Lichenicola cladoniae: one gene and its partner. The protein of the gene in region 1 interacts with the protein of each later gene in a pairwise test. Links are inferred from orthologs where the notes say so. Each region holds a gene or a part of one and is shown on either strand. Other genes may lie near its edges.

Region 1 (15,443 bases):
GGATTCGAGTCCGCGATCGAGATGGACTTCGCGCCCAAGGGGCTGAACGAGGATACCATCCGGTTGATCTCCGCCCGCAAGCAGGAGCCCGAGTGGCTGCTGGAGTGGCGCCTGAAGGCTTTCGCCGCATGGAACACCATGCAGGAGCCGACCTGGGCGAAGCCGGTGCATCCGCCGATCGACTACCAGGATGCCCACTACTACGCGGCACCGAAGAAGAAGCCGGGACCCAAGTCGCTCGACGAGGTCGATCCGGAATTGCTTGCCGTCTACGAGAAGCTCGGAATCCCGCTTAAGGAGCGTGCCATCCTGGCCGGCGTCGAGCCGGCCGAGGGCGAGGATGCCGAGCGTCCGCAGGTTGCGGTCGACGCGGTGTTCGACAGCGTTTCCGTGGCGACCACGTTCCGTACGGCGCTGGCCAAGGTGGGGGTGATCTTCTGTCCGATCAGCGAGGCGGTGCGCGAGCATCCCGAGCTGGTGCGCCAGTATCTGGGCAGCGTCGTGCCGGCAGCGGATAACTTCTATGCGGCATTGAACTCGGCGGTCTTCACCGATGGCTCGTTCGTCTACATCCCGAAGGGTGTGCGCTGCCCCATGGAGCTGTCGACCTATTTCCGGATCAATGCGCGCAATACCGGTCAGTTCGAGCGCACACTGATCATCGCCGAGGAAGGTGCGTCCGTCTCGTATCTCGAAGGCTGCACCGCGCCGATGCGCGACGAGAACCAGCTGCATGCTGCGGTCGTCGAGCTGGTCGCGTTCGACGACGCGTCGATCAAGTACTCGACGGTGCAGAACTGGTATCCGGGAAACTCGGAAGGCCTGGGTGGCATCTATAACTTCGTCACCAAGCGTGGCGCGTGCCGCGGTGCGCGTTCCAAGATTTCCTGGACCCAGGTCGAGACCGGTTCGGCGATCACCTGGAAGTATCCGTCCTGCATCCTGCAGGGCGAGGGTTCGGTCGGCGAGTTCTATTCGGTCGCGGTGACCAACAATCACCAGCAGGCCGACACCGGCACCAAGATGATCCATATCGGCAAGAACACGCGTTCGACCATCGTCGCCAAGACGATCAGCGCGGGCCAGTCCGACAGCACGTATCGCGGCCTGGTCAAGGTGATGCCGAAAGCGTCGGGCGCTCGCAATTTCACCCAGTGCGACAGCCTGCTGATCGGCGATCGCTGCGGGGCGCACACGGTGCCCTACATCGAGAATCGCAACATGACCGCGAAGATCGAACATGAGGCTACGACCTCGAAGATCTCTGAGGACCAGCTGTTCTATTGCCGCAGTCGCGGCCTGGCGGAAGAGGATGCGGTGGGCCTGATCGTGAACGGCTTCTGCAAGGACGTGTTGAAGGAGTTGCCCATGGAATTTGCCGTGGAAGCACAGAAGCTGCTGCAGATCAGCCTCGAGGGAAGCGTCGGATGAGTGCGTTCGTCAAGATCGAAGGCCTGTCCGCGACCATCGACGACCAGGGTACGCCGAAGCATATCCTGAACGGCCTCGATCTCGAGATCCCGACCGGCGAGATCCACGCGATCATGGGGCCGAACGGCTCGGGCAAGTCGACGCTGTCGTACGTGCTGGCCGGCCGCGAGGATTACACCGTGACCGGCGGTTCGGTCTCCTTTCGCGGGCAGGATCTGCTGGCGATGGAGCCGGAGGAGCGTGCGGCGGCCGGTGTGTTCCTGGCGTTCCAGGCGCCGGTCGAGCTCCCGGGCGTCAACAACGCCAACTTCCTGCGTACCGCGGTCAATGCGGTCAGGCGCGCACGTGGCGAGCCCGAGCTGGACTCGATGCAGTTCCTGAAGGCGGCACGGGCACAGGCGAAGCTGCTGTCGATGCCCGAGGACCTGCTCAAGCGGAACGTCAATGTCGGATTTTCCGGCGGCGAGAAGAAGCGCAACGAGGTGCTGCAGATGGCGATGCTGAAGCCCAGCTTCGCGATCCTCGACGAGACCGATAGCGGCCTCGACATCGATGCGTTGCGGATCGTGGCCGAGGGCGTGAAGGCGCTGCGCGCGCCGGATTTCTCGGCACTGGTCATCACGCATCACCAGCGCCTGCTGGACTATCTGGTGCCGGATCGTGTGCACGTGATGGCGAACGGCCGCATCATCCGCAGCGGCGGACCCGAGCTCGCCCATCAGCTCGAGGCGCAGGGTTACGCCGGCTTCCTCGCAGAGGCCGCATGAACGCGATCCTGCCCCTGGGGTCAGCCGAGCCGGCTGCCAATGCGGTCGGGTTCCTGGCGCATTACGAAGCAACACGCGACCGGCTTGCCGGTGATGTCTCGGCGCGGGACGAGGCGGCGAACTGGCTGCGCCGTCATGGCTTCCCCAGCCGGCGTGAAGAGGCGTGGCGCTACACCAGCCTGCGTCCGGTCTGGGACACTGCATTCGAGCAGCAGTCCGTCGACGGCGCGGCGGCCGAGCGGTTGTTCCGCGCGGTGATGACGAACGCCGGGCTCGACGTCGATGGCGAGGCGGCCTTGAAGCGCCTGGTGTTCGTCAATGGCGTCCTGTCGACTGCATTGACAACGGCATCGCGCGCGCTGTTCACGGGTCCCGAGCTTGGTGAGCCGCTGCGGCATCCGATGGTGGCCCTGAACACGATGCTGGCCACGGACGGGGCGACGATCCATGTCCCTGCCGGGGTCGATGGCGGGCGCCTGCTGATCGTGACGCTCGGACTCGGCACGGGCGGAGCGGCCGCCTTCCATCTGCGGCACCGCATTGTGCTCGAGCAGGGCGCATCGCTTTCATTGTTCGAGATCGCATCGGGCGAAGGCACTTACCTGCACGAGACCGTTTCCGATTTCAGCGTGGCGCTCGGCGCCCATGCGCGACATGTCCGACTGCAGCAGGATGCACCGGATGCATTCTCATTCTCGACCATTCGTGCGGCCGTGGCCGAACGGGGCGCCTATGACGGGTTCAACCTGGCCCTGGGCGCTTCGCTGGCGCGGCATGAAGTGCATGCGACGCTGAGCGGTCCGCACGGTGCGGTTCATGTGAATGGCGCGCAGCTGCTGGGTGGGCAGCAGGTGGCCGACCTGACCAGCGTCATTTCCCACGAGGCGCCGGACTGCATCTCGCGCCAGACCGTCAAGAACGTCCTGACCGAGCGCTCGCGCGGCGTGTTCCAGGGCAAGATCTTCGTCGCCCGGATCGCCCAGAAGACCGATGGCTACCAGATGAACCAGGCGCTGCTGCTCTCGGAGAATGCCGAGATCGACTGCAAGCCTGAACTCGAGATCTACGCCGACGACGTGAAGTGCAGCCACGGCGCCACCGCCGGCGCGCTCGACGAGGAGCAGCTTTTCTACATGCGCAGCCGTGGCGTTCCGGAAACGGAAGCGCGGTCGATCCTGGTGCGTGCATTCCTCGACGATGCGCTGGCACTGGTCGAGGACGAGCTGGTTCGTGGCGTGCTGGACCGTGCGGTCGAGCACTGGTGGGTCGGGAGGATTACATGAACGAGCTGTCGCGCACGATCCCGATCTTGCACGCCGAGGGGCCGGACCTCTCCTATCTGCGTGCGGATTTCCCGATCCTGTCCGAGACGATCCGGGGGAAGCCGTTCGTGTTCCTCGACAGCGCTGCATCGGCACAGAAGCCGAACGTGGTCATCGATGCGATGTCGCATGCCATGCGGACCCAGTATGCGAACGTGCATCGTGGCCTGCACTGGATGAGCGAGCGTACGACGGACGCCTACGAGGGCACGCGCGACAAGGTGGCACGGCTGCTGAACGCCGCGTCCCGCGAAGAGATCGTGTTCACCGGAAGCTCCACCAACGCGATCAACCTGGTCGCGCACAGCTACGGATCGCTATTGCGGCCGGGGCAGGCGGTGGTGATTTCGGAAATGGAACACCATGCCAACATCGTGCCCTGGCAGATGCTGCGTGACCGGTCCGGGATCGAGCTGCGGGTGATCCCGGTGACCGATGCGGGCGAACTCGATCTCGTGGCGTTCGAGGCGTTGCTGGCGGACCGCAAGGTCGGGCTGGTTGCCGTCACGCACATGTCGAACGTGCTTGGCACGGTCACGCCGGCGGCACGGATCGCCGAGATGACCCATGCGGCCGGCGCGAAGCTGTTGCTGGATGGATCGCAGGCGGTGGTTCATCGCCCGGTCGACGTGCAGGCACTCGGCGCCGATTTCTATTTGTTCACCGGCCACAAGCTGTATGGCCCGACCGGGATCGGCGTGCTTTGGGCCCGGCGCGAGTTGCTGGAGGCGATGCCGCCATTCCTGGGTGGCGGCGACATGATCGGCTCGGTCAGTTTCGAGCACACCACCTGGGCGGAGGTGCCGCACAAGTTCGAGGCCGGCACCCCGGCGATTATCGAGGGGATCGGGCTCGGTGCGGCGATCGACTATGTCGAAGCGATCGGGCTCGATGTCATGCAGGCGCACGAGGCGGCACTGACCCGGCATGCGCTGGCACGGCTGGCGGGGATCGAGGGTCTCCGGGTGATCGGGCAGGCGCCCGAGCGCGGCGGGGTTATCTCGTTCACCATGCAGGGTGCGCATGCGCATGACATTGCGACGTTGCTGGACCAGAACGGCATCGCGGTGCGGGCCGGAAATCATTGCGCGGAGCCGCTGATGCGCCGGATGGGCGTCAGCAGCACCGCGCGGGCAAGCTTCGGGATCTACACCACCATGGGCGAGATCGACGTCCTGGCGGACACGCTGGACCGGGTGAGGCGCTTCCTTGTCTGAGGCAGCGACCTCGTTCCGGACGGCAGCATCGCTTTACCAGGAGCTCGTCGTCGAGCGGGCAAGGCGGCCGCTGCATGCGGGCGACCTCGACCCGGCCGACGGCGCCGGTGACGGCAGCAACCCGCTCTGCGGCGACAAGGTGCGCGTGTCGGTGCGGCTCGACGCCCATCGCCAGGTTGCCGAGATCGCGCATCGAACGAGGGGTTGCGCGATCTGCGCGGCTTCGGCGGACCTGATGGCGGATAGCGTCGTGGGCCTGGACGAGCTTCGGGTCGAAGCACTGTACGGACGGCTCGATCATCTCATGCAGCAGGGCGCGGATGCGGTCGGAGCGGACGGGCGGGAGCAGCTTGGTTTGCTTCTCGCGTTCTCCGACCTACATGACTACAGGTCACGCAGGAAGTGCGCGACGTTGCCGTGGTCCGCGCTACGCGCGGCGTTCAAGTCGGCGGAGGAACCATGATGGACATGATGGTCAACCAGAACCCTGACGGGGACGAGTCGGTCGAACGGAAGCTGCCGAACTTCAATCTGGCGTCGCGTCCGGCGGACGATGTCGAGACGAAGAGTGTCGTCTCGGCCTGGACGCCGGATGGCGAAGTCGCCGGGGCGGTGAGCGAGGATGACGTGATCAGCGCAATCGCGACGGTCTATGATCCGGAAATCCCGGTGAACATCTACGAGCTCGGCCTGATCTATGCGATCGACCTGCACGAGGACGGGCGCATCAAGGTCGAGATGACCCTGACCGCGCCGGGATGTCCGAGCGCGCAGGAACTCCCGGTGCAGGTTCGCGAAGCGGTCATGACCATTCCCGGCGTGACGGCATGTGATGTCGAGACCGTGTGGGATCCGCCGTGGGATCCGAGCCGGATGAGCGACGACGCTCGCCTGTCGCTGAACATGTTCTGAGCGGAAAAGGTTAGAGCCATGAACAGCATCCAGATCGACCAGGCCGCAACCGCCGCGCCGAAGCGGCGCGCATTGCCGCCATTGATGTCCCTGTCGGATCGCGCCGCGGAGCGGCTGCAGAACCTTTATGAAACCGGGCATGCCGGGGAGCTTCTGCGCATCAGCGTCGGGACCAAGGGTTGCTCGGGCCTGTCCTATGACATGAACTGGGTCCCGGCCGCCGGACCAAGCGACGAGGTGGTGACCGACCGTGGCCAGACTGTGCTGGTCGATCGCAAGGCATCGCTGTTCCTGATCGGCACGATCATGGATTACGAGGTCAAGGACCTTTCCGCCGGGTTCGTGTTCGTCAATCCGAACGAGAAGGGCCGCTGCGGCTGCGGCGAGAGCTTCCACATCTGATCCTTTTCCGGTGAATTCGGCCGATATGGCGGGCGCTTCCTGAAGGACACGCTCTCCTCGTCGGAGGCGAGGCGGATTGCTCTGGCAGCGCAGGGGTTCGCCCAACCCCGGCCGGCCGGTCCGGTCGACCAGGGCCATTTGCGACGCGTGATCGAGCGGCTGGGACTGCACCAGATCGACAGCGTCAACGTGGTGGTGCGGGCGCACTACCTGCCGCTGTTCTCGCGACTCGGCGATTATCCACGCGAGCTGCTCGACACGGCTGCCTGGGGCCGGACACCCAGATTATTTGAATACTGGGCGCACGAAGCGTCGCTGTTGCCGCTCAATCTGCAGCCGCTGCTGCGGTGGCGTATGGTACGTGCCGAGCGTGGGCAGGGCATGTGGGGGCGGCTCATGCCCTTTGCCGGCGAGCGTCGTGGCGAGGCTGACGTGCTGCTGGCGCGGATCGCGGCCGACGGCCCGGTCGCTGCCTCGGATGTCGCGGAAACTCGGGCCAAGAGCGGCTGGTGGGAGTGGAGCGATGCCAAGCATGCGCTCGAGTGGCTGTTCTGGGCCGGTCGGATCACCACGACCATGCGGCGCGGCAGTTTCGAGCGTGTGTACGACCTGACCGAGAGGGCACTGCCACGTGCCGTTGTCGACGCGCCGACACCGGACGAGGTGGATGCGCAGCGCATGCTGATGGAGCGGTCTGCCCGGGCGCTCGGCGTCGCGACGGCGAGCGATCTGCGGGATTACTTCCGGCTCAAGCCCGACGACGCGTATCCCCGTATTCGCGAACTGGTCGATGCGGGCCGGCTGTTGCCGGTTCGGGTGCAGGGGTGGGCGCAGCAGGCCTATCTTCATGCCGACGCACGCATGCCCCGCAGCATCGTTGGGCAGGCGTTGCTGGCACCATTCGATCCGCTGATCTGGGAACGATCGCGGGCGGAACGGCTGTTCGGGGTTCGTTACCGGATTGAGATCTACACGCCCGCGGCGAAGCGCGTTCACGGCTACTACGTGCTGCCGTTCCTGATGGACGGGCGGATCGTGGCGCGTGTGGATCTGAAGGCGGACCGGCAGAACCGGGTGCTGCTGGTCCAGAGCGCGCATGCAGAACCGGATGGTCCTGCCGGCGTGGCCGAGCGTCTGATGGCCGAACTGGTGCTGGCGGCACGGTGGCTTGGACTAGATCACGTCGCGATCATCGGCTCAGGCGACCTCTGCAAATCGCTCCGTAATGTGCTGATCTTATAGAATTCGGGGTTTGGGGCCTACGGCTCCAACGGGTCCAGGGCAGCGCCCTGACCTTACCGCGGCGGTCTCACCAGCGGCCCACGTCGGGTCGCGATGGTCTTGGTGAACAGGCTGACGCTCTCCGCCCGGGCCGACCATAGAAACTGATCGATCACCGTAACCTGCTGCAGCTTGTATCCGGCGTCGGCGAGGAGCTTGGCGTCCTGCGCGAGGGCGGTCGGGTTGCAGCTCACGTAAATGATGTTCGGCACGCCGGAGGTCGCAAGTTCGCGCGCCTGGGCGCCGGCGCCTGAATGCGGTGGGTCGAGTACGATTGCGGTGGCACCGGCGAAGTCGCGCGCCATAACCGGCTGGCGGTTGAGATCGCGCAGATGCACCTCGACCCGCCGCCCGGCTCCGGCGGTACGAAGGCAACCGACCGACAGGGGATTGCCCTCGTAGGCGATTACCCGGGCCCTTTCCGATAGCGGGAAGCTGATGGTGCCGCAGCCGGCATAGAGTTCGACCACGCGCGCGCTGCGTGGGAGGCGTGCGGGGAGTGCAGCCAGCACCGCATCGGTGATCGCATGCTCCCCTTCGATGGTCGCCTGCAGAAATGTACCGGTCGGTGGGGAGAGGGTGGCGCCGCTGAAGCTGTGGGTTGCCGGAGCGATGCTGCAGATCGTTTCGGGGACGGCGCGGCCGCCTTCGAGTTGCCAGGCGATACGCGGCACGCCGTTCGTCAACGCGAACTCGGCCAGGATGGTGCGGTCGCGCGGCACCAGCGGCGCATCGGACGACAGCAGGATGTCCGGGCCGCTATCGAGCAGGTTCACACTGGCCGATCCGATGCGGCGGAGCCCCTGCAGGCGGGTGAGCACGGCCTGGAGCGGGGCGATCAGCGTAAACAGTTGCGGGATCAGGACGTGGCACTCGGTCAGTGCGATGACCTCGTCGCTGCCTCGCACGTGCAGGCCGACAATGACGCCGTCCGGACCACGACGCACAGCCATATCCATCCGGCGCCGGGTGCGCGGCGGGCTCTGCGTGGCCTTGATACCGGCGGGGACGGTGAAGCCTGCATTGCGCAGTGCGTCGCCGACCAGGCCGGTCTTCCAGGATAGCAATGCGGCCCGGTCGAGGTGCTGCAGCACGCAGCCGCCGCATTCGAAGAACAGGCTGCAGGGAGGCACCACACGGTCGGGGCTTGGCGACAGGATCTCGGTTGCGGTCGCGCGACCGCGGCCGATGGTGCGTGCGGACACCGTCTCGCCGCCGAGCGCGTAGCGGACATGGACGGGTGCGCCGCGCTCGCGGGAGACGCCGTCACCTTCGATGCCGAGGCTGTCGATCCGGGCGGTGAAGGACGGGTTCGCCATGGGATCGGGGGGCGACCTCATGGCGTCCGGCACGTGATCAGTCCCGGCCAAGCGCCGGTGCTGGGTAATCCTGCTCCATGTCCACCGGATCGGGTCTGCGGGCCCGGGTCGGCAGCAGCATGAAGGCGGGGACTTCGTCTCCGAAGCCGGTCACGGCCGGGCCGAGATCGTCCGGACGATGACGCTGATCGCGACGGCCGTCCTGCGGCTTGGCATCGTGGCCACGATCGGGACGACGTTCTGCCGACTGCCGGTCGTTGGACGGCCGATCGCTGGCTTGCCGCTCGTTCTGGGGCCGATCGTTTTGGGGCCGGCGGTCGCTGCGGGCTTCGGCCGCCTGCGGCTGCGCCTGACGGGCGGGCTGGCGCTCGACCGGACGATCGGTCTCGGCGGGACGCGTGCGCGCGCGGTCGGGTTCGCGGCGATGCTCTTTTGCCTCGGGGGCGACCTTCGGCTGGTCTTCGGCGCGTTTCTCGGTATGGCGATTGTCCGGGCGCCTCTCCGGCGTACGGCCTCTGCCCCCGCGACCGCCACGGCGGCCATCGTCCTCCGACCATGCGGCGGTGTTGATCCCCTCGACCTCGAGAGGCGGGATCGACTGGCCGGTCAGCTTCTCGATCGCGGCGACGAAACCGCGGTCGTGCGGGGTTGCCAGAGTGTAGGCATGCCCGGACCGGCCGGCGCGGCCGGTGCGGCCGGTGCGATGGACATAATCCTCGGCATGGATCGGCACGTCGAAGTTGAAGACGTGGCTCAACCCGCCGATGTCGATGCCACGGGCCGCCACATCGCTGCAGACCAGCAGCTTGATCTCGCCGAGCTTAAACTTCTCGAGCGTGGAAGTGCGGACGCTTTGCGGCAGGTCGCCGTGCAGCGCGCCGGCGGAGAAGCCGTGCTTGACGAGCGATTTGTAGAGGATGTCGACGTCGCGCTTGCGGTTGCAGAAGATCAGCGCGTTCGAGACGTTCTCGGCGCGGATCAGCTTGCGGAGCGCCTTGCGCTTGTCGACGTCCTCGACGATGGCCAGGCCGGCAACGATCAGGGCGGCGACCGTGGAGGGCCGGCTGACGGTGATTTCCTTGGGATTCTGCAGGAAGGCATCGGCGAGGCGACGAATCTCCGGCGCCATCGTTGCCGAGAAGAACAGCGTCTGGCGGTTCGGCGACAGCAGCGTGACGATGCGCTCGACGTCGGGAATGAAGCCCATGTCCAGCATGCGGTCGGCCTCGTCGATGACCAGCGTCTTGGTCTGGGTCATCAGCAGGCCGCCGCGCTCGAACAGGTCGAGCAGCCGTCCGGGGGTGGCGATCAGGACATCGACGCCGGCGTTGAGGGCGGCCTTCTGGTCCTGCATGCTCTCGCCGCCGATCAGGAGGGCGTGGGTGAGCTTGGTATACTTGCCGTACATCACGAAGTTCTCGGCAACCTGCAGCGCGAGTTCGCGGGTCGGCTCGAGGATCAGCGAGCGCGGCATCCGGGCGCGGGCGCGGGACCCGGACAGGATGTCGAGCAGTGGCAAGGTGAAGCTGGCGGTCTTGCCGGTTCCGGTCTGGGCAACGCCGAGGACGTCGCGACCCATCAGCACGTAGGGGATCGCCTGTGCCTGGATCGGGGTCGGGTGGCGGTACCCCATCTCCTCGATCGCACGCTGGATCGGCTCAGACAGGCCGAGCGAAGAGAACAACGGCAGTGCCTCGGCTTCGGTCACCGGAGGAACGACGATGATCGCATCGGGGGCGCGGTGGTCACCGGCATCGCCCGGAGGAACCGTGGCGGCATCTTCCGGAACGACAGCGGGCGCCTCGTCAGCAACGTCAGCCGGCGGCGCGACAAAACCTGCGCCGGCGACGTGCAGCGGTGCGGACGTGAGGTCGAGCGACTCGGCTTCGACGGGAGTGTCCGTAGTCGGTGCTGCAGGGGCTTCGGTCAGCTCGGGTATAGCCAGCTGTTCCGGCTCGGCGGCCGGCGTGTCGCCGAGGACTGGCGACGGGACCTCCGGCGCGTCCGGGATTGCCTCCGTCACGAGCTCTGGCGAGGTCTCGACAGGACGATCTGCCGCTTTCACGCGCTTGGAAGGAGCCCGCTTCCGCGGTGCCTTCCGCTTGGGAGCAGCGTCGTCCAGGGTCGGGTCAGCGGTCTGACCTTCAGTCGTGCCGGTTATGGTGTCGCTCAAAACTTTCTCGAACCTGTCAGTTTGCGGAACAAGGGATGTTGCCGCTTGGAGCCGGCCGCGGATGCGGCGGACAGGTCGGCGGGTCTCTTGACGGCCCGGCTGAGTTGCCGTTGTTACAACGACCGCCAGCATCATGAACCCGAAGACTCGCTCGTCTGCAGGTTGGGCCGTGCTGCGTATCCCTATATGGCCTCGTAAAGTCAAGCTTCCAGCCGTCGCCACAACAGCCGGGTCGTTTCGATCCGGTGCTCATTGGCGTCCCCGTGGGAACCCCTGATTATGGGTTCCGTTCAACGGACGCCTATTAGACCAAGGGGTTGAATTTGCCGTATTCCCCACTTCCGATCGAGGATTATGGCCTCATCGGCGACTGTGCCAGTTGTGCCCTGGTAGGCCGCAACGGGTCGATCGACTGGCTGTGCTGGCCGCGCTTCGACAGCGCGGCGTGCATCGCCGCCCTGGTCGGAACCGAAGAGAACGGTCGCTGGCTCGTGGCGCCGGTCGAGTTCGTCACCAGCAAGCGGGCCTATCGCGATAGCGGAATGGTCCTGGAGACGATCTTCGAGACCCGGACCGGGCGCGTCGCCCTGATCGACTTCATGCCGATCGACGCGGCGGCGCCTACGATCGTCCGGATCGTTGAGGGCCGTGGCGGCCAGGTCGAGATGACCAACAAGCTCAAGCTGCGGTTCGACTACGGGACATCCATACCTTGGGTAACGCGCCTGCCGGATGAGGCGGGGATCACCGCCATCGCCGGTCCGGCGCTCGTGGTACTGCGGACCGAGGTGCCGCTCGAGGGCGAGGATATGCGGACGGTCTCGAACTTCACCGTCAAGGAGGGCGAGCGTTTCACCTTCGTCATGAGCTACGGTCCGTCGCATTTGCCGGCACCGGCGGCGATCGATGTCGACCAGGCACTGAGCCACACGCTGACGTACTGGGAGGAATGGGCCGGCCGGTGTGCCTATGACGGTCCGCATAGCCATGCGGTGAAGCGGTCCCTGGTGACGCTCAAGGCCCTGACCTTCGCGGAGACCGGGGGCATCGTCGCCGCTCCCACGACCTCGCTGCCGGAGCAGATCGGTGGCGGCCGGAACTGGGACTACCGGTTCTGCTGGCTTCGCGACGCGACCCTGACCCTGGTCGCGATGATGGCCGGTGGTTACTACGACGAGGCGCGACGCTGGCGTGATTGGCTGCACCGCAGCGTCGCCGGCAGTCCGGAACAGCTGCAGATCATGTACGGCATCGCCGGCGAGCGGCAGCTCATGGAGTGGGAAGTGCCGTGGCTTGTCGGCTACGAGGGCTCGGTTCCGGTCCGGGTCGGTAACGCGGCGGCAGGCCAGCTGCAGCTCGACGTGTATGGAGAAGTCATCAGCGCGCTGCATCTGGCGCGGCGCGAGAATCTCCGCCAGGCAAATTATGGCTGGTCGTTGCAGCTCGGGTTGCTGGAGCACCTGGAGACGATCTGGAAGGAGCCGGACGAGGGGATGTGGGAGGTCCGCGGCGGACGCAAGCAGTTCACCGTGTCCAAGGCGTTCTGCTGGATGGCGTTCGATCGCTCGATCAAGGACATCGAGGACTACGACCTGCCCGGGCCGGTCGAGCGATGGCGCGCGGTTCGCGACGAGATCCACGCGATGATCTGCAGCGAGGGGTTCAACAAGGAGAAGAACAGCTTCACCCAGTCGTTCGGCACCGATGCGCTCGATGCAGGGCTGCTGCTGCTACCGGTGATCGGGTTCCTCCCGGGCGACGACCCACGTATTCTGGGCACGGTCGAGGCGGTGGAGCGCGAGCTGCTGGTCGACGGGTTTGTGCTGCGCTACCGCACCGACGAGACAGCGGACGGGCTCAGCGGGGGCGAAGGCGCGTTCCTCGCCTGCAGCTTCTGGCTGGTGGACAGCTACGTCGTGCTCGGACGCTATGCCGAGGCGGAGGCACTGTTCGACCGCCTGGTCGGGTTGTCGAACGACCTCGGCCTGCTGGCCGAGGAATACGATCCGCATCTGCGACGCCAGGTCGGCAACTTCCCGCAGGCATTCTCGCACGTGGCCCTGGTCAGTGCCGCCGTGCATCTACGCAACCGCAAGGTGCCAGTCCGTGGAGAAATGGAGGAGGCCGCCTGACGGACGGCGGCTCCCCCCGGGGGCAGTACCTAGAAGTTGTGTCCCAGCGATGCGATCACGACGACCACGATGCCGAGCAGCAGGTTCATGCTGACCATGGACCTGATCTTGTCGAAGGTTGCAGGCTGGGGACGGAGTGCCCGACGCGCTTTCCGGAACGGCCCGAAGAACGTGTAGACAAAGATCAGCGCCATCACGACGCCGATGCCCTGCATCGCCTGGATGTGCCAGTCCGGATTGGCGAAGCCGCCGAGCCGGCCGACGTACATGGCCCAGCCGGTAATCAGCATCAGCGGCATGGCGTGCCAGACCATGAGAAAGAAGCGCTTGAGGGTCTGCAGGCTGACCGAGTTCCGCTGGTTCTGGTCGAGCAGGCTGAGGCTGGGGCGCAGCACCAGCAGGGTGTAGGCGGAGCCGCCTAGCCAGATCGCCATGCCGAGCAGATGGATGGCGAGCACGAGGCCCCATAGAGCCGTGCCTCCTGAAGAGACGGAACCGTCGGTCATCATCTCGGTGTTCACGGTCGGGGTCATGCCGGTCGGCCTCGTTGCTTTGCAATGCGTCGCGTGCTGATCGCGTTTCCGACGCGTTGATGCAAGCCGGGACGCGAGGCCTGTACGAGATCGGACAGGCACCAGGGAGATGGTTCATGTACGTGATTCCGGATCGGCTGGAGCTGCTGACGCCAGGCCAGATGGCCCTGGTGGACCGCGCCGCGGCCGCCGCGTCGCCGGACGGACTCTACCGTCTGATGGAGAATGCAGGCCGGGCGGTCGCACGGGCGGCGATGCGGGCGGGTCCTCGCTGTCGCACGCTGGTGCTGTGCGGGCCGGGGAATAATGGCGGCGACGGCTATGTGGCCGCGCGGTTGCTGGCGCAGGAAGGATGGCCCGTCGCTGTCGCCAGCCTGGCATCGCCACGGGCCGGTAGCGCCGCCGAGCGGGCCGCAAGCCTCTGGCAAGGTCCGTTGGTGCCGTTCGAGCCGCTGGAGGCGGCGCGGGCCGGCCTGGTGATCGATGCAGTGTTCGGCGCCGGCCTGACGCGACCGGTCGAGGGCGTCGTTGCCGAAACCCTGGCGGCGGCCCGGCGCGTCCTCGCAGTGGATATGCCGAGCGGAGTCGATGGCGAGACCGGGGCCGTCCTCGGCTTTGCACCGGCGGCGTGGCTGACGGTAACGTTCCACCGGGCCAAGCCGGGACATTTCCTGCTGCCCGGACGCGAACGGATGGGCCGGCTCGAGATCTGCGACATCGGCATCCGGGGGCCGCACGCCGGTGTCGAGGTGAATGCCTGGCTCAATGCACCTGGGCTGTGGCGGCTGCCGGAGCTTGGGGTGGAAGCCCATAAATACACGCGCGGCGTGGTGAGCGTGTGCGGCGGTGCACAGATGACCGGTGCCGCACGGCTGTCCGCGGCCGGAGCACGTGGGGCCGGGGCCGGGCTGGTGCGGATCGCCGCCGAACATGGCGCAGACATCTATCGCGTCGGCGAACCGGGGCTGATCGTGGACGAGGAGAAGCTGGAGCGGCTGCTCGAGGATCAGCGAAGGAAGGTTTGGGTCTGCGGTCCTGGCCTCGGGATGGACGAGGTGCGCAATGCCCTGCCGGCTTTGCTGGCCGCGGGCAGGCAGGTGGTGGCCGATGCAGGGGCACTGACCGGGGCGGCCGGTGAGCAGGATCGGCTTCGTGGTGTGAGCATCGCGACGCCGCATGCCGGCGAGTTCCGGCTGGTGTTCGGCGATCCGGGACAGGACCGGGCCGGCGCGGCGAGACGGGCAGCTGCGCTGTTCGGCGGAGTTCTGGTGCTGAAGGGCCCGGATACCATCGTGGCGGCCCCGGATGGCCGGATCTCGGTCAACGACAATGCGACCGCCTGGCTGGGAACGGCGGGGTCGGGCGATGTGCTGTCCGGGATCACGGCAGCCTGCCTCGCCTCGGGGATGGCGCCGTTCGAGGCGGCGTCCGCGGCGGTATGGCTGCATGGGCAGGCCGGGACGCTGGCGGGGGAAGGGCTGCTTGCGGAGGATCTTCCACGACATCTGCCGCAAGCCTGCCGACTGGCACGGGAAGCAGTGCGCGGGCTGGCTTGATCGGGCCTGCACACAGGAACGCGTAGCGCTGCGGACTTGCCTCGTTTCGAGGCGTAAGCTAAAGGCCCGCGCTCGCGGAAGCGGGTCTGGGATCCAGAGCGGGCGTGGTGAAATTGGTAGACACGCCAGATTTAGGTTCTGGTGGCGCAAGTCATGGGGGTTCAAGTCCCTCCGCCCGCACCAGACCCTGCCTTGGCCTCCGCCCCTGCCCAACGTCCGGCGACCAGCCCCAGCAGGGTCTCGTCGGGCACTTCGTCTGAACACGAGAGGATTGCCTGGCTCATGCAGGTCACTGAAACCCTTAACCAGGGTCTGAAGCGCGGCTTCACCGTGGTGGTGCCGGCAAGCGAGCTGGAGATCAAGCGTCATGCGAAGCTGACCGAGCTCGGTCGCACCAT
Region 2 (15,263 bases), 1.2 Mb from region 1 along the record:
CGCCGGATGATCTATCTCGACAACCAGGCCACCACGGCCTGCGATCCCCGCGTGCTGGACGTCATGCTGCCCTGGTTCACGACCAGTTTCGGCAACCCGCACAGTGCCGAGCATGCCATGGGCCAGCAGGCGGCCGATGCGGTCGAACAGGCACGCCGGCACCTGGCCGACCTGCTTCGTGCCGATCCGCGCGAGCTCGTCTTCACTTCCGGCGCTACGGAATCCAACAACCTGGCGATCAAGGGCGCAGCCCGCCAGGCAATGCGTTCCGGCGACCCGCGGCGCCGGGTCGTCACTCTGGCGACCGAGCATCCCTGCGTGCTGGAAACCGTGCGCGACCTTGCCGGAGAAGGGTTCGAGCCGGTCGTGCTGCCGGTCGAGCCGGACGGGCGGGTCGATCCGGACCGGCTGCGCGAGGCCCTTCGCGTGCCGACGCTGCTGGTCAGCATCATGGCGGTGAACAACGAGACCGGGGTGATCCAGGACCTTTCCTTGTTGGCGCCGATCGTGCACGCGGCCGGGGCGCTGCTGCACAGCGACCTGGCCCAGGCGGTGGGCAAGCTGCCGGTCGACGTGCGGGCGCTCGACCTCGATCTCGCCTCGATCAGCGGCCACAAATTCTATGGGCCCAAGGGTGTCGGCGCCCTGTTCGTGCGCCGCCGGCCCCGCGTACGGCTGGTGCCGCTGATGTCCGGTGGCGGGCAGGAGCGGGGGCTCCGGTCCGGAACGCTCCCCGCGCCGCTCGTGGTCGGCCTGGGCGAGGCGGCGCGTGTGGCAGGCGTGGACCTCGATAGCGAGACGGCCCGGATCGCCGCCCTTCGCGACCAGCTGCTTATCCGGCTGCAGGCGGTGATTCCCGGCATCCTGGTCAACGGCAGCCGCGAGCACCGCATCGCCGGCAATCTCAACCTCCGCTTCCCCGGAGGCGATGCGCTGGCGATCATGGCAGCGATGCCGAACCTTTGCGTCTCGACCGGATCGGCCTGTTCCGCGGCGGATATCGAGTCGTCGCACGTGCTCGCCGCGATGGGACTGAGCCGGGACCAGGCTGCACGAAGCTTGCGTCTGGGGATCGGACGTTTTACGTCCGCCGACGAGCTGGGCCAGGCCGCCGACATGCTGGCCGATGCCCATGCTCTGGTTCATTCCGGCATCCCCGTGCCGGCGTGACGCACCATCCCCTTTCACACAATCCGCTTCCCGGCCGAGGTCGACGATGCCCAGCATGACTTTCATCGAGCGCAATGGCGCCCCCCGCCAGGTCGAGGCGCCGCTCGGCCTTTCCGTGCTCGAGATCGCGCATCGTCACGGCATCGACCTCGAAGGTGCGTGCGAAGGCTCGCTGGCCTGCGCCACCTGCCATGTGGTGGTGGACCCGGCCTGGGCAGGCAAACTGGCCAAGCCGACAGAGGACGAGGAGGACATGCTCGACCTCGCCTTCGGCCTGGAGAAGACTTCGCGGCTCGGCTGCCAGCTCGTCATCACCGACGCCCTGGATGGCCTAGTCGTGCGCCTCCCCAAGACCGGCTAACCCGTGCGAGACCGCTCGATAATGCACTGTGCCGGCGATCCGACGCGACTTCCGTGCGATCCGATGCTCACGGCCGGGAGGCCGCTCCGCTTCGGTGCTCCGGTAGCCACGACGGGCGCTCCCGAAGGGGGAGCTCTCACTCGGCACAGCACATTCTCGAACGGTCTCGTTCTTTCGAGCAGGTGCTGCTGATGCGCATCTTGGCCGCCATGTCGGGTGGCGTGGATAGCAGTGTCGTTGCGGCGATGCTGGCGGAGCAAGGACATGATGTCGTTGGTGCAACGCTGCAGCTCTATGACCATGGTGCCAGCGCCAAGCGGAAGGGCGCCTGCTGCGCCGGCGACGATATCCATGATGCCAGGCGGGTCGCGGACCGGTTCGGCTTCCCGCATTATGTCATCGATGCGGAAGCGCGATTCCGCGAGAGCGTGATCGATCGGTTCGCCGACGCCTATGCTGCCGGCGAGACACCGGTGCCGTGCATCGCCTGCAACCAGGGCGTCAAGTTCACCGACCTGCTCGGCCTCGCCCGCGAGCTTGGCTGCGACGCGATGGCGACGGGCCATTACGTGCGCCGCGTCGACGGCAAGTCCGGCGCAGAGATGCATCGCCCGGTCGATGCCGGCCGCGACCAGAGCTGGTTCCTGTTCGGCACCACCCGCGAACAGCTCGCCTATCTGCGGTTTCCGCTCGGCGACCTGGCCAGCAAGGACGTCGTGCGTGCCCAGGCGCTGCGTCTGGGTCTGTCGGTTGCGGATAAGCCGGACAGCCAGGATCTGTGCTTCGTGCCGACCGGATCGTATGCCGACCTGGTGACCCGGCTGCGCCCGGAAACCGCCGAGGCCGGCGAGATCGTCGATGCCGCTGGAACCGTGCTCGGGCAGCATTCGGGTCTGGCCGGCTATACGGTCGGCCAGTCCAAGCGCCTCGGCAACGCGGCGATGCGGGATGGCGAACGGCAGCAGGTAGTTTCGCTCGACCCGGCTGCCCGGCGCGTGGTGATCGGCCCGCGCGGCCGCAGCAGCACCCGCGACCTCGCGTTGCGCGACATCAACTGGCTGATCGACGCACCGACGGCGCCCCTCCGCTGCCAGGTTCAGCTGCGTGCCCGCGAGGCAGTTCGTGCCGCCACCATCCATGGCAACGCGGTGGTGCTGGACGAGCCCGCCCTGCCGGCCCCGGGCCAGGCCTGCGTGTTCTATGATGGGTCTCGCATCCTGGGCGGCGGCTACATCCAGCGGACCGGCTGAGAACGCGTTGTGATGGCGATCCGACGTCCCTCCGCTCTTACCCGACACAATGCATTCTCAACCGGTCCGCGCCCCGTTAGATAGGCAGGTCTTTGGCGGAGCATGCAGATGAGCGACGGTACGCTGGTTCTCGGGACCAGGCGGTATTCCTCCTGGTCGCTGCGTGGATGGCTGATAGTGCGGCTGGCCGAGCTCGACGTTACCGAAGAGGTGATCCGGCTGGCGGGTGGGATCACCCCGGAAATCGCTGCCGCGACGCCCAACGGCTTGGTGCCGTATCTCGAGCATGACGGCAACCGGGTGTGGGAAAGCCTGGCGATCGGCGAATATTGCGCCGAGCTGGCGCCCGCGCTCTGGCCTGCCGATCTGCGCGCCCGCACCCATGCCCGCGTGCTATCCGCCGAAATGCATGCGGGCTTCCGGCCATTGCGGCTCGCCATGCCGATGAACCTGGGGCGCAACCATCCATTGGCCGGCGGGATCGCGCCCGATGTCCAGGCGGATATCGATCGGCTCGATCAACTCTGGAGCACGACCCGCGCGAAATACGGCGCCGGCGGCCCCTTTCTGTTCGGACCCGCGTTCACCGTGGCCGACGCGATGTTCGCTCCGGTGGTGGCCCGCTTCATCTCGTATGGCGTGCGGCTTGGTGCAGCCTCCTCCGCGTATCGCGATGCGGTGCTGGCCCATCCGCTGATGGTGGAATGGTACGAGGCCGCCACCCTGGAACCGGCCGACTGGCAGCTCGATCGCTATGAGAGCGTCGCCTGATCATAGCTGTCGATGATCCGCGCGTGGCGATCGTGCTGCCGCCGCGCGAGGGTTTCTCGCCGGATGCGGTCGGCGCCATCGGGCTGCTGGTGCACCGGCTGTCGGACCCGCAGGACCTGATCCTCGGACGGAAGCTGTCGCAGGCACCATTCGCCGACCGGCACTTCTGGCCGGTGCAGGCGCCGGATTGGCCACGTGACCCGTTCGTCCGAGGTGGGGGTGCCCGTTATGCCGCTGCCGCCGCACGGATGCTGGCGCCGACACCTCCGGATTTGATCGAGGTTCAAAACCGGCCGGAGGTCGCGTCGATGCTGGCCCGACGCTTGCCGCGCATTCCCGTCTGCCTGTTCCTCCATAACGACCCGCAGGACATGCGGGGCGCCCGGTCGCCGCGGGCCCGGCGGGCGCTGGCCGGGCGGATGCGGATCGTCGCGGTCTCGGACTATCTGCGCAGCCGCTTCCTCGAGGGCGTGGGGCCGGGCGTCACGATCGGGCTCCTGCCCAACTGCCTGGATCTGGCAGCGCTGCCACCGCCCCGTCCCGCCGAGGCACGCGAGCGGTTGATCCTGTTCGCCGGCCGGCTGGTCGCGGATAAGGGCGCCGACAGCTTCGTCGCCGCGTGCGCGCAGGTGCTGCCGTCGCTGCCCGGCTGGCGTGCGGAGATGATCGGCGCCGACCGTTTTCATCACGGCGCGGCCGATACACCGTTCCTGGCCACGTTGCGTCCGGCGGCCGGACGGGCCGGCGTGACGCTCGCGGGCTACCAGCCGCATGCCGCTGTGCTGGAGGCGATGGCGCGGGCGGCGATCGTCGTCGTGCCGAGCCGGTGGATGGAGCCGTTCGGAATGACCGCGCTGGAGGCGATGGCCTGCGGCGCGGCCCTGGTCTGCTCCGGGCGTGGCGGCCTTGCCAAACTGGTGGCCGATGCGGCCCTGGTGATCGATCCCGATCGGCCCGAAACGCTGGCAGCCGCATTGCTGCGGCTCGGTCATGGCCAGACCGAACGTGCACGGCTATCCGGGGCGGGGCTTGCCCGTGCCCGCGGATTCGACCTACCGGAAGCCCGCGCCCGGCTGCGGACCCTTCGCCATGACGCACTGGCGTCATTTCCTTGGATACCGCGTTCGCGCTAACCCCTGTGCCGATGTCTTCACCCTCTCTGTCCCGTCCCACGGCGATCCGCCTGCTCGACCGCCTGTGTCTCGTCGCGGCACTGCTGTGTCCGGTCTTCCTGGTGCATGGCCGTGGGATTGCCGAGGCGATGATCGACATCACCGCCACTGCCTTCCTGCTGCGATCCGCCATCAGCCATGACTGGCTCTGGTTGCGAACGCGCTGGGTGCCCGTATCGCTGTTCTGGTGGCTTTGGCTCGTCATGTGCTCGCTGCCCGTCGGGCCATTCGGCATCGGCGGCTGGCCCGATTTCGGCCAGGCACTTGCGACCCTGCGGTTCCTGGTGTTCGTGGCGGCGCTCCAGCATGGGGTGCTGTCGGACCCGCGGTCCCGCCGGCTCATGCGCGGGTTGCTCGTGGCTGCCTGCCTGTACATCGCGGCGCAACTGCTGCTGCAGGCGGTGACCGGCTACAATCTGTTCGGCGATCCCCGCTTCCACGACGGTACCCTGACCGGCCCATACGACAAGCCGCGTGCCTCGGCGCCGCTGTCCCGCCTGCTGCTGCCGGTGATGCTGGTCGCGAGCACCTGGATTGCCGACCGCGCCGGGTCCACGAATCGCCATTCTCGCTGGTGGCTGCTTGCGGCCTCGGTGCTGCCGTTGCTGGCGGGGCTCGCCGTGATGGTGCTGGCGGGCCAGCGGATGCCGATGCTGCTGGTGCTGCTCGGCCTGGTCGTGTCGGGGCTGGTGCTGCGACGGCTGCGGCTGCCGCTGCTGGCGGCTCTTGCCGCGGCGCCGGTGCTGATCGCGATCAGCGCGTTCGTCTCGCCGCACAGCTTCAAGCACCTGGTAGTGCTCTTCGGCACGCAGATGCATGACTTCCCGAACAGCCCGTACGGGTTGATCTATAATAGAGCGCTGGCCATCGCGATCGCCAACCCGTTGACTGGGCTCGGTTTCGACGGCTTCCGCAACGGATGCCCGCTACCCGCCTACTTCCAGGACTGGCCCCCCTGGAGCCTGAACAACGGCAGTGGCGGTGGTGCCGCGATCTGCGTCCAGCACGCCCATAACCACGTTCTGCAGGCACTGACCGACTCCGGCCTGATCGGGCTGGCGATGTTCTGCGCCATGGTGGTTGCCTGGCTCGTCGCCCTCGGGCGGGGCCTGGCCCAGGGCGCGGGCGGAACGCGGCAGGCCTGGCGGGTCGGCCTGTTCGCCGCGGTGTTCATCCATGAATGGCCGATCGCATCGGCCAGCGCATTCACCAACATGCCGCTCGGCGGATGGTTCTTCCTGCTCCTGGGAACAGGGCTGGCAGAAGCGTCCGGGATAGCCCGATCCCCTGTGCAGACTGCAGGCGCCGCCTATATCCAGGCCAACACGGACAGTGAGAAACAACATGGCTGACGCGATGACCGATCCCAGAGAACAGGCAGTGGCCGAGCCGGGCCTGGTCCCGGTCACCGTGCTGACCGGCTATCTCGGCGCCGGCAAGACCACGCTGCTGAACCACATCCTGACCGGGCAGCACGGCCGTAAATATGCGGTGGTGATCAACGAGTTCGGGGAGCTCGGGGTGGATAACGACCTCGTCGTCGAGAGCGACGAGGAAGTGTTCGAGATGAACAACGGCTGCATCTGCTGCACCGTGCGCGGCGACCTGATCCGCATCCTGGGCGCGCTGATGAAGCGCCGGACCAGGTTCGACGGCATCATCGTCGAGACCACCGGCCTCGCCGACCCGGCGCCGGTCGCCCAGACCTTCTTCGTCGACGACGATATCCGCGCCCGCACCCGCCTCGATGCGGTGGTGACCGTGGTCGATGCGCTGAACCTGCCCGCAAGGCTCGAGGACAGTCCCGAGGCGCGGACGCAGATCGCGTTCGCCGACGTCATCGTACTGAACAAGACCGACCTGGTGGACGAGGCCACGCTGGTGGCGCTCGAGGAGCGGATCCGTGGCATCAACCGGTTCGTCAGGCTGCATCGCGCGGTGCGCGGCAACGTGCCGATCACAGACGTGCTGGACCAGGGCGGCTTCGACCTCGGCCGGGCACTCGAGGTCGCGCCGGACTTCCTGGAGAACGACAGCCACAGTCATAACGAGGACATCACCAGCCTGTCGTTCGAGGTCGACGAGCCGCTCGACCAGGGCAAGTTCCAGGCCTGGATCGGGGCACTCCTGCAGGAACAGGGCGGCGACATCCTGCGCTCCAAGGGCATCCTGAGCTTTACCGGCGAGAACCGCCGGTTCGCGTTCCAGGCCGTCCACATGATGGCCGATGGCGATTTCATCGGCGCCTGGAAGCCAGACGATGCGCGGACGTCGCGGCTGGTGTTCATCGGTCGCAACCTGAACCGACCCCGTCTTCGCCGGGGCTTCGAGAGCTGCCGCGCCCGATGAGCACTTCCACAGGAGACGCGGCCATGGAGGCAGCTTTGTCCGATCCCGACCATCTGCTCCGGACGCGTGGCATCACCCATACGGTCGATGCGTTCGTGCTCGGATGCGCATTCTCGCGCGATGGTAGCCTGGCCGCCTTCGCAACCGGCGAGGGCGAACTGCATCTCGCATCGTCTCCTGCCAGCGGCGGCAACTGGCGCGTGGCGGCAGCGCATGACGGTGCAATTCTCGGCCTGGCGCCAGACATCGCCGGCCGTGGCTTCCTGACCGGCGGCGACGACAACCGCCTGTGCCGTGTCGACGGCGACACCCTGGAGGCGAGCGTGCTCGCCAGCGGCCGTCGCTGGGTCGAACATGTGGCAAGTTTCTCGGAGGACAAGCCGGGTTCGGCGAAACGCCCGGGCAGCGATGGCGGCAAGGGCCTGATCGCCTCCGCGGTCGGCAAGCAGGTCGAACTCCGCGACGCCGAGGGCAAGCTGCTCAGGACGCTCGACCACGACAGCACGGTCTCAGGCATTGCCTTCGACGCCAAAGGCAAGCGGATCGCCGCCTCGCACTATAACGGCGCCTCGATCTGGTTCGCCAACTCGAGATCCGACACGCCGCGCCTGCTGACCTGGAAGGGCAGCCATATCGGCATCGCCATCCACCCCGACGGCGAGGCGGTGGTCACTGCGATGCAGGAGAACGAGCTGCATGGCTGGCGGCTGTCCGACAGTCACAACATGCGCATGAGCGGTTATCCGCAGAAGACCCAGTCGTTCAGCTTCTCCCGCAACGGGCGCTGGCTCGCCACCAGTGGCGCCGAGGTGGTGGTGCTGTGGCCGTTCTTCGGCGGCGGGCCGATGGGCAAGCCGCCGGTCGAACTGGCCGGTGCGCCGAATTCGATGTGCACCCGCGTCGCGTTCCATCCGCAGCATGAACTGGTCGCGGCCGGCTTCGCCGATGGCACTGTCCTGATGTCCGATGTCGCGACGAAAAGGGTTTTGCCGGTATGCGGTCCGGGCGACGGCGGAGGCAGCAGTTCGGTCAGTGCACTGGCGTTCAATCCCGCCGGAACGTTGCTGGCCTTTGGTTGCGAAAACGGAAGGATGGCGGTCGTCGATCTAGCTGCCCGCTGATGATGACCGCCCTAATACAGGGATCGTCTCACATTCCATTTCATGTGACGTCCGTATCTAAAAATAGAGATAAGTCTGCGTGACAGTAACGTTAACTGAATAAGGATGTAGCGGGGGGATACCAAGACGGCACACACTGTTGGGGTTGCATGGACGAACCGCGCCTGGGTTCGTCTGTATTCGCAACGCTCAGCATCTACAAAAGGATTGTGCCGTGACCTTTATCAATAAGCAGGCCCAGCATTTCAGCGCGCTCGATACGACCGAACAGCCCGGAGCATCTTATGCCTCTCCGATCTTCGGCGGGAGCGACGATCATCATGCGGTCGTGGATTTCGATCATCTGGCAAACCGCTATGATCCCGATGCTCGGACGTTCTGGAGCATGATGCAATTGCGTCATGGAACCGTCCGGGTCACTCCGCCATTGTTGCGCGACGTTCTGTCGACCCATGGCGTTGTCAGGACCCTGCGGGAGCGCCAGATCGCCCGGAACCAGGATCCGGTCCAGTATTTCGTGTTCGGCTCGGATATTCCCGGCATCTATAATCTTGGTGGCGACCTGGCCCTGTTCGCCGATCGTATCCGCGAGCGCGACGAGACCGTGCTGCGCGACTACGCGCACCTCTGCATCGACGTGATTTTCAACAATCACGTCGCCTTCCACCAGCCGATCATCACCATCGGGCTCGTGCAGGGCGACGCACTCGGTGGCGGTTTCGAAAGCGCTCTGTCCTACGACGTGCTGGTTGCCGAGCGCAGCGCGAAGCTCGGTCTCCCCGAGGTGCTGTTCAACCTGTTTCCGGGCATGGGCGCCTATAGCTTCCTGCGACGCAGGCTCGATGCCGCACGTGCAGAAGCGATGATCATGTCCGGCCGCCTCTACACCGGCGAGGAACTGCATGCGATGGGTGTCGTCGACGTGCTTGCCGAAGATGGCGAGGGCGTCCTGACGGTCCGGAACTACATCGCCCGCAACAGTCGCAAGTTCAACGCACATCATGCGCTTCTGCGCGCGCGCCGCCGTGTCAACGCGATCACCGAGCAGGAACTGCGCGACGTGGTCGAAATCTGGGTCGATGCCGCGCTGCAGCTCGGCGAGCCCGACCTGCGCAAGATGGAGCGCCTGGTCGCGGCACAGCGGCGCCGGCTGATGGCGATGGAGCCGGCCCATGCCGTAGCGGCCGAATAAGGCGCGGGAACGCGGTGATCAAGCGTCCGTCTCCCGACAGCCAGCGGCTTCATGTCGGAAGCTCGCTCGCTGCGGATGGCGTGCGCAGGTACCGATTTGGGGACTGCGCCACCGCCCCTTCCAATCGAACGACCTCGTCGCTTACGCGTCGTGCCAACTCGACGCCGCGGGTCTGCAGTTCCGCAGGCCCGACGTCGCGGCACGACTTGCAGGCTTCCTGGATCGCCAGCGCGCCGACGTTCGCGGCGCAGCTGCGCAGCGCGTGGATCTCGCTGCGAAACATCAGCAGGTCGCCATCCTGCGCCGCACCGGCGATATTGCCTGCCAGCAGGACCGCATCGCCGGCGAAGCTTGCGACCATTTCGTCAAGGAACTCCTCGCCGCCGAGTGTGCGAAGGTTATCCAGCATCTCGTCATCGAAAATCGGGTGCTGCGGCACCTGCCTGATCGGCAGCATCGCCGCGGATGATGACCGATGCGATTGCGAAGACGCCGGGGGGGCGGCCGGATGCGCGATGCGCTCCAGTGCGGCGGCGAGCCGAAACACCTCGATCGGCTTGGTCAGGCAGGCATCCATTCCTGCTTCAAGACAGTCGCGCTCTGTCTCCTGCGTCGCATCTGCCGTCAGCGCCACGATCGGTACGCGTGGCTCGCCGAGCGACGCGAAGCGATAGAGTTTCGTGGCCTCGATCCCGTTCATGACCGGCATGTTGACGTCCATCAGGACAATGTCGAACCGTTCCTGCTCCAGTGCGTCGAGCGCTTCGACGCCGTTCCTGACCAGCCGCATCGAATGACCCGCGCGTTCCAGCACTTTCGCGACGACACGGAGATTGATGTCGTTGTCGTCTGCTACCAGCACATGCAGGCTTCGTTTCGGAACCGCATTCGATCCAGCTACGCTGTCCGGTTCCGCGTGCTGTTCCGGCCTGGCGGCCACCTTGCGGAGGGCGGCGCGAAGTTCGGCCGGATCGGGACGCTGCGAGATCCAGGTTCCGACATAGCGCCGGATCGCGATGTCGGCCGGCGGGCCGGTCTCCGCGAGTGTCGCCACGCCGATGATCGGCACGTCCGCGGAACCGAGGAAACGGCCGGTCTCCTCGTCGAGCGTAGCCGCCGGATGCAGACTGTCACGCTGCAGCAGAAGCAGGGTTCGGAGACGGACGCCCGCGTTCGGCTTCCGTGCCAGCCGTGCCAGCGCGTCCGGCTCATCCGACGCGCGCTCGGCCTCCAGTCCGAGTGCTTCCAGTTGCCGCTTGATGCGTCCGCCCATGAGCGCATCGTCGCAGAGCAGCACCACCCGGATGTTTGGAATCGCCATCTGATCGGTCGGTGTGGTTGCGGCAACGACCTCGTCGCACTCGATGGTGAACCAGAACGTGCTGCTTTCGCCGAAAACGCTCTCGACGCCGATCGTGCCGCCCATCAGCGTCACCAGCTGCCGCGCGATGGTGAGGCCGAGGCCGGTGCCGCCGAAGCGGTCGATGATGGTCGGCTCGGCCTGGGTGAAGCTTTCGAAAATGCGTTCGCGCGCTTCCTGCCTGATGCCGATGCCGGTGTCCGATACCTCGAAGCGGAAGCGTAGACGCTCCGGACCGCACGGCCTGGCATCGACCGAGATCATGACCTCGCCGGCCGAGGTGAACTTGATGGCATTGCTTGCCAGGTTCAGCAGCACTTCGTGGAGATGGCGGCGGTCGGTCCGGATGATTTCCGGCACGCGCTGCGTGACATGGAAGCGCAGCCGGAGGTTCTTGAGGCGTGTCTGCGGGCCGAGCAGTTCGCGGATGTCCGCCAGCAGGTCCGGCAGGTCGAACGGCTCCAGCCGCAGCGGCATCCGGTTCGCCTCGATCCGGGAGAAGTCGAGGATGCCGCCGATCAGCGACAGCAGCGCCCGGGTCCCGACATCGAGGGCATCGGTCAGTTCGCGCTGCTCCGCCTCGAGCGGCGTACCCCGGAGCAACGAGGTCGAGCCCAGGATGGCGTTCAGCGGCGTGCGGAGTTCGTGGCTGACATTGGCGAGGAACCGGCTCTTTGCGCGATTGGCTTCCTCGGCGATACGCTTGGCCTCCGAAAGCTTGCGGATCAGGCCGCTCGCGTAAGCGGGCAGGACCAGCAGGGCCAGCAACAGGCTGCCGGACAGCATCGGCTTGCCGGACCAATAGGGCGTCGTCGCGACCACGACACCGAAGCTCGCCAGCGCCACGCCCAGCGTCAGGAACAGGTAGCCCAGCCCGAACCGGAAGCCGTTGCCGAAGATGATCCAGAGATACAGCGGATAGAAGCCGGCATTGGCGCTGCCGCTGATATGCATTTCCGTGCCGAGCGCGGTCAGGTCACCGATCATCGCGACGATGCGACGCGGGTGCGAGATGCGCGGCTGCAGCACCATGGCGGTGATCAGCACCAGCGCGAACGCGAAGTAGACGGCGCAGGCCTGTAGGCCCGTAAACATGTCGGGGGACGGAACGAGCCAGAGGTAGGTCGCGATCAGCGCGCAGAAGATAAGCCGGTTGAAGCCCATCTCGTGTTCCAGGTCCGGCCGCTCCCGGAGCCTTGCCTGCAGACCTTGAGCAATCGCGCGAAGCCCGGCCACCCGGCCGGCAGTCCAGCCCTGAGCCTGTCCGGCCTCAGCCAAGACGGCCGGCCTCAGCCAAGATGGGTAGACGCGAGCTCGCGCCGGAGCATGGCTTGCAGCGCGTCGGTCGGCAGTGGCCGGCTGAAATAGAAACCCTGGATCTCGTCGCAGCCTTCGCCGGCCAAGTGGGTGAGCTGTTCGACGGTCTCGACGCCCTCGGCCACCACGGTGATGTTCAGGTCGTGCGCCAGGCTGATGATGTTCCGGACGATCGCCGCGTCGTTGACGTCGGTGCGCAGGTTCCTGATGAAGGACTGGTCTATCTTCAGGCGGTTCACCGGAAAGCTCCTCACATAGTTCAGCGACGAGTAGCCGGTTCCGAAATCGTCGATCGCGAGGCGGACGCCGAGCAGGCGCATCTGGTTCAGGACCCGGGCCGCCGCGTCGAGATCGTCCACCAACTCGTGTTCGGTCAGCTCCAGCTCTAGCAACGACGGGTCCAGGCCCGTCTCGTGCAGGACGGTGGTGATCAACTCCTGCGTCCGCAGGGTGCCAATCCGGACGGGTGACAGGTTCACCCCGACCGCGATCGGCTGCAGGCCGTTCTTCTGCCAGATCATCGCATCGAGGCAGGCGCGCCGCAGCACCCAGTCGTCGATCTCTCCACCGAGGCCACCCTGTTCGGCGATGACCAGGAAATCGCCGGGCGCCAGCAGCCCGTCGACCGGATGGTTCCAGCGCAACAGCGCCTCGACCCCGGCGATGCGCCCGGTCAGCAGGTTCATCTGCGGCTGGTAGTGCAGCACGAACTCGTTCGAGCGCAACGCCTGGCGCAGTTCCCGGCGTATCCGCTGGATCCGGCTGATGCGCTCGTTCATGTCGGTGACGAAGAAGCGGTAGCTGTTCCGCCCCTCGGCCTTGGCCTGGTACATCGCCAGATCGGCGTTGCGAATCAGTTCCTCGGTGTCGGTGCCGTCGGTCGGGAAGATGGTGATGCCGATGCTGCCGCTGATCGTGATCTCCTGGCCGTTCTGCATCGAGGGCTGGCTGATCCGCGCGATGATCCGCGCCGCCAGTTCGGCCGCCTGGTCCGGGTGGTCGATCTGGGTCTGCAGGATCGCGAACTCGTCGCCGCCGATGCGCGCCACGGTGTCCTGCTTGCCGGCGCAGGCAATCAGGTGGGCCGAGACGGTCTTCAGCAGGATGTCGCCGAGATGATGGCCCATCTGGTCGTTGACCTCCTTGAACCGGTCGAGGTCCAGGTAGTGCAGCGCGATCAGTCGTTCGGCCCGTCCGCCGCGCGACAGCCTGTGCTGCAGGCGTTCGCGCAGCAGCGCCCGATTGGGCAGGTCGGTCAGCGGGTCGTGGCTGGCCACATGCTGCAGGTGCTGCTCGGCGCGCTTGCGTTCGGTGATATCGAGCGAGGTGGTCAGCACGCTGCCGATGTCGCCGGAACCGTCCCGCAGCGGCGATTTCGTGGTGAGCAGGATCCGGCGCCGACCCTGCTGGTCGGTGACTTCCTGTTCGAAGGCCTGCAACGGCTTGCCACTCTTGAACACAAGCAGATCCAGCGACCGGCTGCGTTGCTGGTAGTCATTGCCGAACGACACGGCTCCGGACCCGAGCCTTTCAGGCTGGTCCGCGTACTGGTCAGGCACGCGCCGATCGGGTGCACCGTGGTCGGTCAGTTCCGACTGCGACGCGTTGATGAACACGATATGGCCGTCCCGATCGGCCGCGCTGATGAAGGCCGGCACCGTATCGATGACCTGGGCAAGGGCTTCCCTGCTGTCACGCATCAGTTTCTGGTGCGAGAGCTCGCTGTTCTTCAGTTCCAGCTCTAGATCGCGTGCACGGGTCTCGATGATGCGGTGCTGCCGATGCATGCGGAGCAGGTTGCGGCCGCGCGTAATGAACTCGGCATGGTCCACCGGGCTCTGCAGAAAGTCGGTGGCACCCGCTTCGAGCGCCTGCAGGCGAAACGACCGGTCATCGTAGGCGGTGATGACGACCACCGGGATGTCGGCGCAACCGGGGCAGGAACGGAACCGCCTGGTGAACTCCGCGCCGTCCAGATGCGGCATCTTGAAATCGGTCACGACAAGGTCGGGCTGCACCGTTTGCAGATGATCAAGCGCTACCAGAGGGTCATCGAAGGTAACCACCTCGATATTGGTCTCCAGAGCAGCAGCAAGGCGCGCGTAGATGTTCCTATTCGTGAGACGATCGTCGAGTATTGCGATCAATGACATGGTGTCGCGCGCATCTCAGGGATTTCCGTCTTCATCATGCGCCGTTCTGGCCCAGGTCGTCCTTGTTTCTATTGTGTCTTTCGCCCGAATTATAGCTGTTCCGACCGGGAGCGCCGTCCGTAACCGGTCTTTGTGCCGGCATTGCACGCCCATGCGACCGCCAGGCTTGACCCATGCGGCTTTGTTCCCATTTTGTTCTTGTGTCCGGAGGCGAACGGCAGGACACTCCGGTGTCATGGGCGTCCCGTCGAGGAGAGCGCAATATGTTGCAACAACTGAGCGATACGGCCGGATCGGCGCCTGCGATACGCAAGGGTCGCGGCGTGTCGGGCAATGTGGGGAACCGGTTCGACCGGCTCGGGTCCGAACCGTTCGACGATGGCTGGTCCACCATTATCGAGGAACAGCAGGCTCCGCCGCCGGTCTCCACCACTCTCACGCCGGATCGAAGCCGGTCCGCCTTGTCCTGGAACGACAGCCCCGACCTCGGTTTCGACCGGTCGATCAATCCCTATCGCGGCTGCGAGCATGGCTGCGTCTATTGCTACGCCCGGCCCAGCCACGCGTATCTCGGCTATTCGCCCGGGCTCGATTTCGAGACCAGGCTGACTTTCAAACCCGAGATCGCCCGGCTGCTGGAACGCGAGCTGAGCAAGCCCGGCTACGTCCCCCGGACCGTGGCGCTGGGTTCGAATACCGACCCCTACCAGCCGGTCGATCGCACCCTGAGCCTGACCCGCCAGGTGCTCGAAGTCCTGGAACGGTTCGGCCATCCGGTCAGCATCGTCACCAAGTCGGCCGGGGTGGTACGCGATCTCGATATTCTCGAACGGATGGCCGCGCGCGGGCTGGTGCGGGTCTGGCTGTCTGTCACCACGCTCGACCCGGCGCTGGCACGCCGGATGGAACCCCGCGCCGCCACGCCCGAGCGCCGGCTGGCGACCATCTCGCGGCTTGCCGAAGCCGGTGTGCCCGCCGGCGTGCTGGCTGCGCCGATGATCCCCGGGCTGAACGATGCCGAACTCGAGCGCATTCTGGCCGCGTCCG

The links.
Region 2: the proteins of HN018_RS11245 (region 1) and HN018_RS16225 interact in binary tests that used the Escherichia coli proteins (3 or more experiments, as listed by UniProt). The link is inferred for Lichenicola cladoniae from one-to-one orthologs.

What each region holds. Positions count from the first base shown.
Region 1 is NZ_CP053708.1:2,414,315-2,429,757, reverse strand. The notes cover bases 4,387-7,359. They hold HN018_RS11245 (HesB/IscA family protein), read left to right. Parts: upstream 4,387-5,667; coding sequence 5,668-6,051; downstream 6,052-7,359. Other genes in these bases: HN018_RS11235 (class I SAM-dependent RNA methyltransferase), read right to left, coding at 7,347-7,359; HN018_RS11240 (winged helix-turn-helix domain-containing protein), read left to right, coding at 6,199-7,293; HN018_RS11250 (SUF system Fe-S cluster assembly protein), read left to right, coding at 5,197-5,649; sufU (Fe-S cluster assembly sulfur transfer protein SufU), read left to right, coding at 4,730-5,200; HN018_RS11260 (cysteine desulfurase), read left to right, coding at 4,387-4,737. Also shown: Fe-S cluster assembly protein SufB, read left to right, coding at 1-1,431; Fe-S cluster assembly ATPase SufC, read left to right, coding at 1,428-2,198; Fe-S cluster assembly protein SufD, read left to right, coding at 2,195-3,481; more of HN018_RS11260, read left to right, coding at 3,478-4,386; more of HN018_RS11235, read right to left, coding at 7,360-8,672; HN018_RS11230 (DEAD/DEAH box helicase), read right to left, coding at 8,689-10,230; HN018_RS11225 (glycoside hydrolase family 15 protein), read left to right, coding at 11,148-12,956; HN018_RS11220 (CopD family protein), read right to left, coding at 12,986-13,489; HN018_RS11215 (NAD(P)H-hydrate dehydratase), read left to right, coding at 13,606-15,045; tig (trigger factor), read left to right, coding at 15,328-15,443. UniProt on the Escherichia coli protein: Is able to transfer iron-sulfur clusters to apo-ferredoxin. Multiple cycles of [2Fe2S] cluster formation and transfer are observed, suggesting that IscA acts catalytically.
Region 2 is NZ_CP053708.1:3,570,745-3,586,007, reverse strand. Bases 81-2,873 are described here. They hold HN018_RS16225 (ferredoxin family 2Fe-2S iron-sulfur cluster binding protein), read left to right. Parts: upstream 81-1,216; coding sequence 1,217-1,531; downstream 1,532-2,873. Other genes in these bases: mnmA (tRNA 2-thiouridine(34) synthase MnmA), read left to right, coding at 1,723-2,781; HN018_RS16230 (cysteine desulfurase family protein), read left to right, coding at 81-1,170. Outside these bases: more of HN018_RS16230, read left to right, coding at 1-80; HN018_RS16215 (glutathione S-transferase), read left to right, coding at 2,890-3,552; HN018_RS16210 (glycosyltransferase family 4 protein), read left to right, coding at 3,576-4,685; HN018_RS16205 (O-antigen ligase family protein), read left to right, coding at 4,697-6,076; HN018_RS16200 (CobW family GTP-binding protein), read left to right, coding at 6,069-7,073; HN018_RS16195 (WD40 repeat domain-containing protein), read left to right, coding at 7,097-8,194; HN018_RS16190 (crotonase/enoyl-CoA hydratase family protein), read left to right, coding at 8,409-9,386; HN018_RS16185 (ATP-binding protein), read right to left, coding at 9,436-12,024; HN018_RS16180 (EAL domain-containing response regulator), read right to left, coding at 12,036-14,216; HN018_RS16175 (PA0069 family radical SAM protein), read left to right, coding at 14,480-15,263. UniProt on the Escherichia coli protein: Ferredoxin are iron-sulfur proteins that transfer electrons in a wide variety of metabolic reactions. Although the function of this ferredoxin is unknown it is probable that it has a role as a cellular electron transfer protein.